DNA from 2 places in the Microbacterium sp. NPDC003461 genome. Region 1 is predicted to be linked to the other one. Evidence: predicted binding sites of a transcription regulator. Region 1 holds the regulator's gene; the other holds the start of a gene.

Region 1 (7,726 bases):
CGTCTCGTCCTCCGTGCCCGCCGTGACGCGCAGGTGGCCGGGGATGCCGATGTCGCGCACGAGGATGCCGCGGTCGCGCAGCGCCGACCAGGTGCGCGAGGGATCGGTCACCCCGCCGAACAGGACGAAGTTCGCCCACGACGGGTAGACGGTGTAGCCGAGCGCCTCGAGCGTGGCCGACATGCGGTCGCGCTGCTCGACGATCTCGTCGACCGTGCGCAGCATCGTGTCGGCGTGGCGCAGGGCCGCGGAGGCCGCCGCCTGCGTGAGGGCGGACAGGTGGTAGGGCAGCCGGACGAGACGCAGCGCGTCGATGAAGGCGGGATCGGCGGCGAGGTAGCCGACGCGCGCGCCGGCGAAGGCGAACGCCTTGCTCATGGTGCGCGAGACGGCCAGGCGCGGGCGCCCCTCCAGCAGGCTCAGGGCCGACGGCTCCTCGCGCGGCGCGAACTCGCGGTACGCCTCGTCGACGATGACGATCCCGTCGGTGGCGTCGTAGACCGCCTCGACGACGTCGAGCGACAGCGGCGTGCCCGTGGGGTTGTTGGGCGCGCAGAGGAAGACGACGTCGGGCCGCGCGTCGGCGACCTGACGGGCCGCGTCCTCGGGATCGATCTCGAAGCGCGGGCCGCGCTCGCCCGTCACCCAGTCGGAGCCGACGCCGCGGGCCAGCAGCCCATACATCGAGTAGGTGGGTGCGAAGCCGAAGGCCGAGCGCCCCGGCCCGCCGAAGGCCTGCAGCGCCTGCTGGAGCACCTCGTTCGAGCCGTTGGCCGCCCAGAGCTGCTCGGGCACGAGTCCGTGGCCGAGGTAGTCGGCGAATCCCTCGCGCAGCTGGGTGAACTCGCGGTCGGGGTAGCGGTTCACGTCGCGCAGGGCGCGCGAGACGGCGTCGGCGATGTCGTCGGCGACATCGTCGGGCACCGGATGCGTGTTCTCGTTGACGTTCAGCGCGACCGGAACCGCCATCTGCGGCGCCCCGTAGGGCGTCTGCCCGCGCAGGTCGGCGCGGAGCGGCAGGTCGTCGAGGGTGATCGCGGGAGCGATCGAGGTATTCGCCGGGTCGGAGGTCACGCCCTCCATGTTAGATCCGAGCGGCCCCTCGATGCCGGACGATCGCCGTGCCCGTCATCGCGAGGACGACGATGCCGCCCCGGCCCCCGCTCAGTCGGCGTAGCCCGCGGGAACCGCGATCTGCTGGCCGGGGCTCACGAGCCCGCCGGCGAGGTTGTTGAGCCGCTTCAGCTCGTACACCACGTCGCGCGGGTCGTGACCGGGCGCCACGTCCTGCGCGATGCTCCACAGCGAATCGCCCGCGGTGACCGTGACGAGGTGGAACGCCGAGGCGTCGGCGCCCGCCTCGCCCGATGCCAGGGCCGCGCCGCCGCCGAGCACGGCCGCCGCGAGACCCGCGACGACCGGGGCGGCCGCCAGCGCCGCCAGCACGCGGCGGCCGCGCACCGTGAGGCGCAGCCGGGTGCGGGGCGCGGAGGGGGCTGCCGCTGCCGTGAGGATGGCGGTGCTCATGTCGTGCTCCTTCTGTCTGGGCGGCTTCGCATCCGACGCTCGGCCGGGAGGCCGGATGCGAAGCTCTGTACCGAATATACGTTCGACGGTTCGAACATGTCAACGCTATCTCCGACATCCGACATCGGATCCGCCGGGACACGCTCGAACAAATCTCCCGAAGACCCCGACGAATCGGCTACCTTCGAGGTCGAGGGTCACGTAATCACGGACCTCCGACATCCGAACGAGGAGCACAGATGAGCGACGCCGCGGCCGACATCGCCGGCACCGACGACAAGCCCCGCACGCGGCGTCGCCGGAACCTCAGCGAGAAGCAGATGGCCATCCTCGAGGTCATCCAGCGCTCGATCCAGCGCCACGGCTACCCGCCGAGCATGCGCGAGATCGGCGACGCCGTCGGGCTGAAGTCGCTCTCGAGCGTGACGCACCAGCTCGGCCAGCTCGAGCTCAGCGGCTACCTGCGCCGCGACCCCGGCAAGACGCGCGCCATGGAGGTGCTCATCGACCTGCCCGGTCTGTCGGGCGAGAACCCGGCCGACACGGCGCCCGCCGTCGGCGACGCGGCGATGGTGCCGCTCGTCGGGAACATCGCCGCGGGCGTGCCGATCACGGCGGAGCAGCAGGTCGAGGAGATCTTCCCCCTGCCCCGCCAGCTCGTGGGCAAGGGCGAGCTGTTCATGCTCAAGGTCAACGGCGACTCGATGATCGACGCCGCGATCTGCCACGGCGACTGGGTGGTCGTGCGCGCGCAGAACAACGCCGAGAACGGCGACATCGTCGCGGCGATGCTCGACGGCGAAGCCACCGTGAAGGCCTTCCGCCAGCGCGACGGCCACACGTGGCTGCTGCCGCGCAACTCGGCGTTCGAGCCGATCCTCGGCGACGAGGCGACCGTGCTGGGCAAGGTCGTCGCCGTGCTGCGCGCCGTCTGATCCGCACCGGCGGGCGCCCTGCGGCCCGCCGCCGTCTCGCCTACGGTGGGTGGCATGGCCTCCGAAGCGACCGCCCCCGCCCGCACGATCGCGCCCTACGGCACGTGGCGATCGCCGATCACCGCGGCCGACGTGGCCGGCGGATCGCTGCGCGTGGACGGCGCGCGCTTCGTGGGCGACGAGGTCTGGTGGAGCGAGGGCCTGCCGGCCGAGCGCGGCCGCACGGCCCTGATGCGCGGCGAGGCCGGCCGCGAGCCCGAGGTGCTGCTGCCCGCCCCCTGGAGCGTGCGCTCCCGCGTGCACGAGTACGGCGGCGGTGCGTGGACCGCCGGCGACGACGGCGTCGCCTACTTCGTCGAGCACGCCGACCAGCGCGTCTACAGGTTCGCGCCGGGCACGGATCCCGAGCCGCTCACCCCGGCGGACGGCGGCATGTGCTTCGGCGACCTCACCCTCGCCGAGGGCGCGCTGTGGGCCGTGCGCGAGACGCGCACCGGCGCCCCGGTGCCCGCGCGCGACATCGTGCGCATCCCCCTCGACGGGTCGGCCGCGCACGACGCGGCCGCCGTCGCGAGCGTCGTGGCGGGCAGCGACTTCCTCGCCTATCCGGCCCCGCGCGGCGATCGGATCGCGTGGATCGCGTGGGACCATCCCGACATGCCGTGGGACGCCGCCGAGCTGCGCGTCGGCCGCCTCGACGAGCGCGGCCGCGTGACCGAGCACGTGGTGATCGCCGGCGGGCGCACCGCGGCGGGCACCGTCTCGGCGCTGCAGCCCGAGTGGACGGGCGACGACGAGCTGATGTTCCTCGCCGACATCCCGCACCCGGGGCAGGATGCGCGCTGGAACCTGCACTGGGCGCGCGTCGACGGCCTGTCGGCGGTCGGGCCCGAGCCGATCATGACGGTCGACGCCGACACGGGCGGGCCCCTGTGGAACCTCGGCGCGCGCTGGTACGCGACCACGACCGACGGCCGGATCCTCGCGGTGCAGACGAACGGATCGGATCAGCTCGTCGTGATCGATCCCACGTGCGGCGCCGAGGACGCCCTCGACACGCCCCTCACGGGCGGCGTGCTCGTGCGCGACGTGCGGGGCCAGCGCGTGCTGCTGACCGGCGCCGGCGCGCGCGTGCCGGGCGGCCTGTGGCTGCTCGACGTCGACGCGCACACGATCGAGCCGGTGCGGGGCGGCGTGCCCGTCGGCGACCTCGACCCCGCCTGGCTGCCGGTCTCGCGCGCCATCACCTGCCCCGGTCCGAACGGTCCCGTGCACGCGTTCGACTACCCGCCGACGAGCCCCGAGTTCGACGCACCCGAGGGCGAGCTGCCGCCCTACCTCGTGCTGGTGCACGGCGGTCCCACCACCCACGTCTCGGGCACGCTCTCGATCGTCATGGCGTACTTCACGAGCCGCGGCATCGGCGTGCTCGACGTGAACTACGGCGGGTCCACGGGCTACGGCAGGGCCTATCGCGAGCGGCTGCGCGGCGGCTGGGGCGTCGTCGACGTGCAGGACACGGCGGCCGCGGCGCGCGGGCTCGCGGAGGCGGGGCTCGCGGACGCGGACCGGATCGCGATCAAGGGCGGATCGGCGGGCGGCTGGACGGTGCTGTGCGCGGTCGCCGACACCGATGCGTTCGCCGCGGGCATCAGCCGCTACGGCGTGGCGGATCTGCGCCGGCTGGTGGCCGACACGCACGACTTCGAGGCGCGCTACCTCGACGGGCTCGTCGGGCCCCTGCCCGAGGCGGAGGAGGTGTACGTCTCGCGGTCGCCGCTGTCGCGCCCCGAGACGCTGCGCACGCCCCTGCTGATCCTGCAGGGCGCGGACGATCCCGTCGTGCCGCCGAGCCAGTCGGAGGCGCTGCGCGACGCGCTCGCGGCCAACGGCGTGCCGCACGCGTACCTGCTGTTCGAGGGCGAGTCGCACGGCTTCCGCCGCGCCGACACGCTGCAGCGCGCCTTCGAGGCGGAGCTGGCGTTCCTCGGCGAGGTGCTCGGCTTCACCACCCCGGACACCCCGCCGCTCGAGCTGGACTGACGACACCCCGCCGAACCCGCCCTCGATCGGCGAGCCCGCGCCGCATCGAGCGCGGGCTCGGCGGACGAGCGCGGGTTCGGCGGGGGTGGGGTCAGAGCGTGTAGGGCTCCAGCTCCGCCGCGAGGCGGGCGTTGACGCGCGCGTGGACGAACGTGCCCTCGGTCTCGTGGCGGCGCTCGAGGAGCTGGCCGGTCTCGTGGATGGCCGAGACGAGCTCGCCGCGGCTGTACGGCACGACGGCGCGCAGCTCGACCTCGGGCAGCGGCAGCGCGTCCTCGACGACGCGACGCAGCTCGTCGATGCCCTCGCCCGTGCGGGACGAGACGAACACCGCGCGCGGCTCGAGACCGTGCAGCACGAGCCGGGTGTCGTCGTCGACGAGGTCGGCCTTGTTGAAGACGACGATCTCGGGCACCTCGCGCGCCCCCACCTCGCCCATCACGTCGCGCACCGTGGCGATCTGCCCGGCGGGATCGGGGTGGTGCGCGTCGACGACGTGCAGCAGCACGTCGGCGTCGGCGACCTCCTCGAGGGTCGAGCGGAACGCCTCGACGAGCTGGTGCGGCAGGTTGCGGACGAAGCCCACGGTGTCGGCGAGCGTGTACACGCGCCCGTCGCTCGTCTCCGTGCGGCGCACGGTCGCATCGAGCGTGGCGAACAGCGCGTTCTCGACGAGCACGCCGGCGCTCGTGAGGCGGTTCAGCAGGCTCGACTTGCCGGCGTTCGTGTACCCCGCGATCGCCACCGACGGGATCGTATTGCGCTTGCGCTCGGAGCGCTTGGCATCGCGCGCAGGCGCGAAGTCGCGGATCTGGCGGCGCAGCTGCGCCATGCGCGTGCGGATGCGACGCCGATCCAGCTCGATCTTCGTCTCACCCGGTCCGCGCGAGCCCATGCCCGCTCCGCCCGCGCCGACCTGGCCACCGGCCTGGCGGCTCATCGACTCACCCCAGCCGCGCAGGCGCGGCAGCAGGTACTCGAGCTGGGCGAGCTCGACCTGCGCCTTGCCCTCGCGCGTCTTCGCGTGCTGCGCGAAGATGTCGAGGATCACGGCGGTGCGGTCGATCACCTTCACCTTGACGACGTCCTCGAGCGCGCGGCGCTGCGAGGAGGCCAGCTCGGTGTCGGCGATGACCGTGTCGGCGCCGACGGACGCCACGAGGTCCCTCAGCTCCTCGGCCTTGCCGCGGCCGAGGTACGTCGCGGGGTCGGGGTGCGGGCGGCGCTGCAGCACGCCGTCGAGCACGACGGCGCCGGCGGTCTCGGCGAGCGCCGCCAGCTCGCGCAGCGAGTTCTCGGCGTCGACGAGCGAGCCCTGGGAGTAGACGCCCACGAGCACGACGTTCTCCAGCCGCAGCTGCCGGTACTCGACCTCGGTGACGTCCTCGAGCTCGGTCGACAGCCCCGGGACGCGGCGCAGCGCGGCGCGCTCCTCGCGATCCCACTGCTCGCCGTCCGATGTGCCGTAGGCCGTCGCGTCGTCCTGCAGCGCCTGGGCGCCGCCGAAGGTGCGCAGCCCCGAGCGCGCATCGACGCTCGCCAGCACGCGCTCGACCGGATCGATCGAGTCCTCGGTCGCGTCGTCGCGGCGCGAGGTGGTGTCCGGCTCGGACGAGGTGGATTCCGTCATGTGCTCCCTGTCTTCGTGCACGTGCAAGCCCTTCAGCTTAGGTGATCCGCCGCGATCGCGGCAGATGGTGTCCTGCGCAGGAACTGCGCGTTACGGCGGACCGTCGACTCCGGTACGCTGGCCGCCTATGGGAGATCACTACTTCAGCGAGGCTCCCGCCAGCGCCGAGAAGCTTCGGCGCATCCGCATCCCCCTCGCCGGCCGTGAGGTCGAGGTGACGACCGCGGCCGGCGTCTTCAGTCCCGAACGTCTCGACACCGGCACCAAGGTTCTCCTCGACAGCACCCCGGAGCCGCCCGCGGGCGGCGACTTCCTGGACCTCGGATGCGGATGGGGGCCCATCTCGCTGACGCTCGCGACGCTGTCGCCCCGCGCCCGCGTGTGGGCGGTGGATGTGAACGAGCGCGCCCTCGACCTCGTGCGGCGCAACGCCGAGGAGCTCGGCCTCGAGAACATCAACGCCGTCACGCCCGCGGATGTTCCCTCCGACGTGACCTTCCGCACGATCCGCTCGAATCCGCCGATCCGGGTCGGCAAGTCGATGCTCCACGAGCTGATGGAGACGTGGATCCCGCGGCTGGCGGAGCGCAGCGACGCCTACCTCGTGGTCAAGCGCGATCTCGGCTCGGACTCCCTGCAGCGCTGGCTGGCCGCCACGTTCGACGACGGCTTCACCGTGCACCGCACCGCGACGGGCAAGGGCTATCGCGTGATCAAGGTGCGCCGGCACGGCAATCCCCCGACGGCGCCGATCGACACGCTCGGGGTCTGACGCGGGGCGTTCCGCCCGTCAGGCGAGCGCGACCGTGCCCGTGTAGACGAGCGTGGCGGGGCCCGACAGCGCGACGTGCTCGCCGTCCTCGGCGGGGAACATGCGCACGGCGAGCGTGCCGCCCGGCACGTCCACGCGCCAATGGCTCGGCGCCGTGGGCCCCGCCCACTCGCGCACGGCGAGGGCCGTCGCCGCGACGCCCGTGCCGCAGCTGAGGGTCTCGCCCACGCCGCGCTCGAACACGCGCATGCGCACGCGCCCGATGCCGTCCTTCACGAGCGGCTCCTGCGGCACGACGAACTCGATGTTGGCGCCGCGCTCGGGCACCGGCTCGACGACGGGCCGCGCCGTGAGATCCAGCGCCTCGAGCTCGTCCTCGGAGGCGAGGGCGACCACGACGTGCGGGTTGCCGAGGTCGATGCCCAGCCCGGGCCTGGCCACGCCGATCCCGCGGGCGCGCACCGTCGGCTCCCCCGGCTCGGCGCGCCAGCGGCCCAGGTCCACCTGGAAGCCCGTCTCGCTGCGCGTGACGTCCCGCACGCCCGCGCGCGTGCCGATGGGCAGCGTCGAGCCGGCGTCGAGGGTCGCCAGGCCCGCGTCGAGCAGGTACTTGGCGAACACGCGCACCCCGTTGCCGCACATCTCGGCCTTCGAGCCGTCGGCGTTGCGGTAGTCCATGAACCATTCGGCATGCTCGTCCTCGGCGAGGGCCGCGGCCCCCTCGGGGATGCGCTCGGAGCGGACGACGCGCAGCAGGCCGTCGGCCCCGATGCCGAAGCGGCGGTCGCACAGGATGGCGACCTGGTCGTCGCTGAGCTC
Region 2 (7,726 bases), on a different contig from region 1:
CCAACGCCGGCGACTTCCAGGTGGCCGTGACCCGCGTGGTCGTCGAGACCGCCGAGATCGGAGAGCGATGAACGACCGGGAACGCGCCGACGCCGTCTACGAGGCGCTGCTCGCGCGGGCGGGCGAGCGCTGGGTGCAGCCGCGCAAGGAGCGCACCGCGCGCGTGCTCGAGCTGCTGGACGACCCGCAGCGCACGTACCGCGTCGTGCACATCACGGGCACGAACGGCAAGACCTCGACGGCGCGGATGATCGAGAGCCTCGTGCGCGCGCACGGGCTGCGCACGGGCCTGTTCACGAGCCCGCACCTGGAGCGCTTCACGGAGCGCATCCAGGTCGACGGCGAGCCGATCGCGGACGCGGCCGTGGCCGACGCGTGGGACGAGATCGAGCCCTTCGTCGGCATGGTCGACGCCGAACTGCGTGAGGCGGGGGAGGAGCCGCTGACGTTCTTCGAGCTGCTCACCGTGCTCGCGTTCGTCGCCTGCGCCGACGCTCCCGTGGACGTGCTCGTGCTCGAGGTGGGCATGGGCGGATCGTGGGACTCGACCAACACGGCCGACGGCGACGTCGCGGTGTTCACACCCATCGACATGGATCACGCGGATCGCCTGGGCGGCACGATCGAGAAGATCGCCGAGGTGAAGGCCGGCATCATCAAGCAGGGCGCGCGCGTCGTCTCGGCGCGTCAGGTGCCGGCCGCCGAGGCCGTGCTGCGCCGGGTGGCGGGGGAGCGCGAGGCGAACCTGGCGCTCGAAGGCCGCGAGTTCGCGCTCGCCGAGCAGAAGCTCGCCGTGGGCGGCCAGCTCATCACGGTGCGCGGGCTCGCCGGCGAGTACGCCGAGCAGTACCTGCCGATCCTCGGTCGCCATCAGGGCGAGAACGCGGCGCTCGCGATCGCGGCCGTGGAGGCGCTGATCGGCGACGCCTCGCAGGCGATCACGGACGAGGTGCTCACGGAGGGGCTGCAGGAGGCCACCTCTCCCGGGCGCCTGCAGCTGGTGGGCATCGACCCGACGGTCGTCGTCGACGCGGCGCACAACCCGCACGGCGCCGCCGCGCTGGCGCAGGCGCTGCGCGAGTCCTTCGACTTCGAGGAGTGGGGCGTCGTGCTCGGTGTGCTCGCCGACAAGGACGCGGCCGGCATCGTGGCGCAGCTCGCGCCCGTCGCGGCGCACGTGTTCGCGACGAACCCCGAGTCCGACCGGTCGGCCTCACCGGACGACCTCGCCGACATGGCCGAGGCCGCCGGACTGCGCGTGACGGTCCACCCGAGTCTGGCCGACGCCGCCGACGCGGCGCGCGAGTGGGCCGCATCGGCACCCAAGCGCGGCGTCGTGGTCGCCGGATCCGTCGTGCTCGCGGGCGAGGCGCTCGTGCTGGCCGAGAGCGAGGACTGGAAGTCGGGGTGGAGCGCATGAGCCGCCCGCTCCGCTACCGCCCGCTGCCCGAGAAGCTGGGCCAGGTCGTGCTCGTGTTCGAGGCGATCGTCGTCTTCCTCGGCGGCCTCACCGTGCACGGGCTCCAGGCGATGCCGGACGGCATGCCCTCCTGGTGGGGGATCGTCGCCGGATCGGTGGTCGCGGTCCTCATGTTCGCCGTCTCCGGTCTGCTGCGCTGGGACTGGGGATTCGCCCTCGGCTGGGCGCTGCAGGCGGTCGTCGCCCTCGGCGCGCTGCTCGTGCCGGCGATCCTGCTCATCGCGCTGATCTTCGGCGGGATGTGGGCGTATGCGACGATCGGTGGGGCGCGCATCGAGAGCCGCGTGAGCGCGCAGCGCGCCGGAGCCGACGGCTGACGTCGCCGACTCGAGATCCGCAACACACGAAGGGACCATCCATGGCCACCGAAGAGACCCTCGTCCTCGTCAAGCCCGACGGCGTCGCGCGCGGCCTGACGGGCGCGATCCTGGCTCGCATCGAGGCGAAGGGCTACTCCCTCGTCGACATCCGGCTGGTCGAGCCCAGCCGCGAGCTCCTCGCGAAGCACTACGCCGAGCACGAGGGCAAGCCGTTCTACGAGCCGCTCCTGGAGTTCATGATGTCGGGGCCCGTCGTCGCGATCCGGGTCGCCGGCAACCGCGTCATCGAGGGCTTCCGCTCGCTCGCCGGCACGACGGATCCCACCACCGCCGCACCCGGCACGATCCGCGGCGACTACGGCCGCGACTGGGGCGTGGCCGTGCAGCAGAACCTCGTGCACGGCTCGGACTCGCCCGAGTCGGCCGCGCGCGAGCTCGAGATCTGGTTCGCCTGACGCCCGAGGCTCACTCAGCGCTCCCTTCCGCGCGCCTCACCGGCCCGCGGGAGGGGGCGCTTAGCGTGGCGGGGTGAGCACGCGGCGCATCATGGGCATCGATCCGGGGCTGACGCGCTGCGGCGTCGGGATCGTCGACGTCGCGCGCGACCGCTCGGCCACGCTCGTGCACGTCGGCGTGATCCGCTCGGCGCCGGACGCACCGGTGGCGGAGCGGCTTGCCGCGATCGCGCGCGGCATCCGCGAGGCCCTCGCCGCGCACCGACCCGAGGTGCTCGCGGTCGAGCGCGTGTTCGCGCAGCACAACCTGCAGACCGTCATGGGCACGGCGCAGGCCTCGGGCGTGGCGCTCATGCTCGCGGCGGAGCACGGCATCCCCGCCGCGACGCACACGCCGAGCGAGGTCAAGGCCGCCATCACGGGCTACGGCTCGGCCGACAAGGCGCAGGTGCAGCACATGGTGGCGCGCGTGCTGCGGCTCGACGAGCTGCCCAAACCCGCCGATGCGGCCGACGCCCTCGCGCTCGCGCTCTGCCACGCGTGGCGGGGCGCCCCCGCGGCCGCACCCGAGGGCGCGCTCACCCCGGCGCAGCGCGCGTGGGCCGAGGCCGAGGGGCGCTCCCGCCGCGCCCCGGCGCGCCGCTGAATCGGCGAGACAGCATCGGGAGCCGAGACAGCGGCGTAACGACGCGGTCTCGGCGCGCAGTTGCTGTCTCGCGGCAGGGGGACGGGGAATCCGCGTGGCTCGAACGGATGTGCGAACGGATGCGTAGGGTGGAGGCATGATCTCGTTCCTGCGCGGCGACGTCCTGCACGCCGGCCTCGACTCGGTGGTGCTCGACGTCGGCGGGGTCGGCTTCTCCGTGGCCGTGGTGCCCGAGGTCGCCCGCGGCGCGCGGCCGGGGGAGGAGCTGGCGCTGCACACCCACCTGATCGTGCGCGAGGACGCGCTGTCGCTCTTCGGCTTCGCCACCCGTGCCGAGCTCGACGTGTTCGGCACGCTGCTCGGCGTGAGCGGCGTCGGACCGAAGTCGGCGCTCGGCGTGCTGGGGGCCATGAGCATCGACCGGATCGCGGCGGCCGTGCAGGCCGAAGACGACCGACCGTTCCGGAAGGTGTCGGGCATCGGGCCCAAGACGGCCAAGCTGATCGCCGTGCAGCTGCAGGGCAAGCTCGCGCCGCCGTCGGCCCCCGCCGCCGCCCCGCAGGGCGTGGCCGGAGACGTCCTGGCCCAGGTGACGCAGGCCCTCGCGGGACTCGGCTGGCCCGAGCGCGTGGCCGGCGAGGCCGTCGCGGCCGCCGCCGAGGGGGCCTCGGAGGCCGACCGCGCCTCCGTCCAGGCCCTGCTGCGCCTCACACTCGCGGCACTCGGGCCGGCGAACGGCGGTGCCCGTGTCTGAGCGCGACGCCGCCTCGCCCCAGCCGCAGGACGAGACCGAGCTGGCGATCGAGGGCGCGCTGCGGCCGGCCAGCCTGGCGGACTTCGTGGGCCAGCACAAGGTGCGCGGCCAGCTGCAGCTGCTGCTCGACGCGGCGCGGATCCAGGATCGCCCCGCCGACCACATCCTGCTCGCGGGCCCTCCGGGCCTCGGCAAGACGACGCTCGCGATGATCGTCGCGCACGAGAGCGCCCGCCCGCTGCGCATGTCGAGCGGCCCGGCGATCCAGCACGCGGGCGATCTGGCCGCGCTCCTGTCAAGCCTCACGCCCGGCGAGGTGCTCTTCATCGACGAGATCCACCGCATGGCGCGCTCCGCCGAGGAGATGCTCTACCTGGCCATGGAGGACTTCCGGATCGACATCATGGTGGGCAAGGGCGCCGGCGCGACGAGCATCCCGCTCGACCTCGCGCCGTTCACGCTCGTGGGCGCCACGACGCGCTCGGGCCTGCTTCCCAACCCGCTGCGGGATCGCTTCGGCTTCACGGCGCACCTGGAGTTCTACGAGCCCGAGGAGCTGGAGCGCGTCGTCGAGCGCTCGGCGGCCATGCTCGGGGTACGGCTCGGCCCGGAGCAGCAGGCCGAGATCGCCATGCGCTCGCGCGGTACGCCGCGCATCGCCAACCGGCTGCTGCGCCGCGTGCGCGACTACGCGCTCGTGCACGCGCACGGTGCGGCGCCCGAGCTGAGCGACGTGCGCGCCGCCCTGGAGCTGTACGACGTCGACGCGATCGGCCTCGACCGGCTCGACCGCGCCGTGCTCGACGCGCTCGTGCGCCGCTTCCGCGGCGGACCCGTCGGGCTGAGCACGCTCGCCGTGGCCGTCGGCGAGGAGGCCGACACCGTCGAGAGCGTCGTGGAGCCGTACCTCGTGCGCATCGGCTTCATGGGCCGCACGCCGCGCGGGCGGGTCGCGACGCCGGAGGCGTACGCGCATCTGGGCGTCGCGCACCCGCTCGGGGCGTCGGGGGCCGTTCCCCTCGATGACCTATAATCGCTGAAGACTTGCGCCGGCCCGACTCGGCGTCTCTCACGCTCTCGCCGCCGACGGCGGGCGTCCACCCCCGAAAGGTCGCTGCATCCGTATGGACATGAATCTGCTCCTCCTCGTCGTCTTGGCCGTGATGGTCGTGTTCATGTTCATCAGCTCGCGCCGCAACGCCAAGAAGCGCCAGGAGCTGGAGGAGCAGCGCCGCACGCAGATGGTGCCGGGCGCGCGCGTCATGACGCGTTCGGGCCTGTTCGGCACGCTCGTCGAGTTCGACGCCGAGGACCTCACGCAGCCGGCCAAGGTGGAGATCGCCCCCGGCGTGATCGCCGAGGTGCACGCGCAGGCGGTGGATCTGGTGCCCGAGACGGTGGCCGCCGAGACCGCCGCGGACGAGGCGGAGGACGTCGCGACCGACGACGACGTCACCGAGCAGGAGACCACGGACGCCGACGGCTACACGCTCAACGGGGAGCGCATCGAGAAGCTCCGCGGCGACGACGACGCCAAGTAACCCCCGCACGGAAGCTGAGACGTGGCGACACCGACCCCTGTGCGGCGCGCGTGGCGCGCCCTGACGGGACTCCTCATCCTGACCGCCGTGCTCGCGGGCGCCAACGCGCTCGGCGTGTACGTGTTCAAGCAGTCGTCCTGGCTGCCCGAGCTCGCGCTCGACCTGCAGGGCGGCACGCAGATCGTGCTCGAGGCGCAGACCGAGGGCGCGGACCCGTCGGGCGAGCAGATGCAGCAGGCGGTGTCGATCATCCGCCAGCGCGTCGACGCGTCGGGCGTCGCCGAGGCCGAGGTCACGACCCAGGGCGCGCGCAACATCGTCGTGCAGATGCCCGGGCGCATCGACGACGAGACGCGCGACCGGATCGAGGCGAGCGCGCAGCTCGAGCTGCGCTCGGTCATCTACGCGGGCGATGCGGCCACGAGCTTCGTGGGCGAGGACGGCGAGGAGACGCCATACCCGGCGCCGGACACCGCGCTGCCCGCGACGCCCTCCATCGAGCCGACCGACGGGTCCGATCCGAACTGGGTGTCGGACTACCTGTGGTCCCGCTACCTCGCGTTCGACTGCGCCGATCCGGACGTCGACCCCGCGTCGGCGGCGGCGGACGAGCCGGTCATCGCATGTGACGGCGCGGGCTCGAAGTACGTGCTCGGCCCGGTGGAGATCACGGGCGATTCCATCGACGACGCCGCCGCGACCGTGGACCAGACGAACGGCCAGTGGGCCGTGCAGCTCGACCTCGACGACCACGGCACCACCGTGTTCGGTCAGGTCAGCCAGCGCCTCTACGCGCTCGGGCAGCAGAACCCGTCCGACCCGCGCAGCATGTTCGCGTTCGTCCTGGACGGCGACGTCATCTCGGCCCCGCAGATGAACGCGGTCATCATGGACGGCCGCCCGAGCATCTCGGGATCGTTCAACCAGGAGAGCGCCTCGGAGCTCGCCGATCAGCTCAAGTTCGGCGCGCTGCCGCTGAGCTTCACGGTGGTCAGCTCCGACACCATCTCGGCCACCCTCGGCGAGCAGCAGCTGCAGATCGGCCTCCTCGCCGGCCTCATCGGCCTCGCGCTCGTGGCGCTCTACTCGCTGCTGTCGTACCGCGCGCTCGGCTCGGTCATCATCGCGTCGCTCGTGGTGATGGGCGTGCTCACGTACATCCTGCTCTGCCTGCTCTCGTGGCGTCTCGGCTACCGCCTGTCGCTCGCGGGCGTCGCGGGCCTCATCGTGACGATCGGCTTCACGGCCGACTCGTTCATCGTGTACTTCGAGCGCATCCGCGACGAGCTGCGCGACGGAAAGTCGATCACGTCGGCCGTCGAGGACGGATGGGATCGCGCCAAGCGCACGATCTACATCTCGAAGTCGATCAACGTGCTCGCGGCGGTCGTGCTGTACATCCTCGCCGACGCGACGGTGAAGGGCTTCGCCTTCACCCTCGGCGTCACGACCGCGCTCGACGTGCTCATCTTCGTGATCTTCACGCACCCGGTCATGCAGCTCATCGCCCGCACGCGCTTCTTCGGCGGCGGGCACCGCCTCTCGGGCCTCGACCCCGCCGCGCTGGGCGCCGTCTACCGCGGCCGCGCGGAGTTCAAGCGGTCGGTCGCGCCCGTGGCCAGGGCCAAGCGCTCCGTCGCCGAGGCCGAGCGCCGCCAGACCATCGCAGAGCGCAAGCGGGCCGCCGAGCTCGCGGCCGCCGAGAAACCCGGCAAGACGGGGGAGGGAGACGCCTGATGCGCTCATTCAACGAGCTCGGCAACGACCTCTACACCGGCAAGACCTCGTTCCCCTTCGTGGGACGGCGCAACCTGTGGTTCCTCATCGCCATCGCGCTCGTGCTGCTCTCGGCGCTCGTGCCCTTCGTGCGCGGCATCTCGCCGTCCATCGAGTTCACGGGCGGATCGCAGTTCACGATCTCCGGCCCCGAGACGACGGACCAGCTCATCGCCTCCGACGTGGTCGACGAGATCGTGCCGGAGTCGGCGGCGCGGGTCACGACGATCGGCGGCCAGGACATCCGGGTCCAGACCGCGCAGCTGGGCGACGACGACGCGCGCGAGCTCAGCGACGCACTGGCCGAGGCGTACGGTGTCTCCGCCGACGAGATCACGTCGTCGTTCATCGGCCCCACCTGGGGTGCGGACGTCACGCGGCAGTCGCTGTGGGGGCTCGGCATCTTCCTGGCGCTGACGTTCCTGATCCTCGCGATCTACTTCCGCACCTGGAAGATGTCGGTCGCGGCCATCGTCGGCGTCGTGGACGTGCTCGTCGTGACGATCGGCATCTACGCCCTCGCCGGCTTCGAGGTCTCGCCGGCGGCGGTCATCGGCTTCCTCACGATCCTGGCGTACTCGCTGTATGACACGACCGTCGTGTTCGACAAGATCAGGGAGAACACGCGCGACGACGGGGAGATCTCCGATCGCACGTTCGGCGAATCCGTGAACCTCGCGGTGAACCAGACCCTCGTGCGCTCGATCAACACGTCGATCGTCGCCGCGCTGCCCGTGGCCGCGATCCTCTTCAT

The links. The regulator LexA, encoded in region 1, represses DNA repair genes until DNA is damaged. The targets are predictions, from matches to a motif close to TCGAACANNTGTTCGA.
Region 2: a site for LexA is predicted at 3,001-3,016, ahead of ruvA (Holliday junction branch migration protein RuvA). Genes of this name have one in related genera too.

What each region holds. Positions count from the first base shown of each region.
Region 1 is NZ_JBSFPT010000021.1:36,452-44,177, reverse strand. It holds gene ACWDR7_RS09650 (histidinol-phosphate transaminase) at 1-1,074, opposite strand, end outside; gene ACWDR7_RS09645 (LysM peptidoglycan-binding domain-containing protein) at 1,165-1,527, opposite strand; gene lexA (transcriptional repressor LexA) at 1,767-2,462, shown strand; gene ACWDR7_RS09635 (alpha/beta hydrolase family protein) at 2,517-4,505, shown strand; gene hflX (GTPase HflX) at 4,597-6,135, opposite strand; gene ACWDR7_RS09625 (class I SAM-dependent methyltransferase) at 6,263-6,907, shown strand; gene dapF (diaminopimelate epimerase) at 6,926-7,726, opposite strand, start outside.
Region 2 is NZ_JBSFPT010000002.1:69,963-77,688, reverse strand. It holds gene ileS (isoleucine--tRNA ligase) at 1-71, shown strand, start outside; gene ACWDR7_RS01650 (bifunctional folylpolyglutamate synthase/dihydrofolate synthase) at 68-1,420, shown strand; gene ACWDR7_RS01645 (DUF4233 domain-containing protein) at 1,417-1,797, shown strand; gene ndk (nucleoside-diphosphate kinase) at 1,839-2,255, shown strand; gene ruvC (crossover junction endodeoxyribonuclease RuvC) at 2,347-2,901, shown strand; gene ruvA (Holliday junction branch migration protein RuvA) at 3,038-3,655, shown strand; gene ruvB (Holliday junction branch migration DNA helicase RuvB) at 3,648-4,688, shown strand; gene ACWDR7_RS01620 (preprotein translocase subunit YajC) at 4,786-5,196, shown strand; gene secD (protein translocase subunit SecD) at 5,218-6,933, shown strand; gene secF (protein translocase subunit SecF) at 6,933-7,726, shown strand, end outside.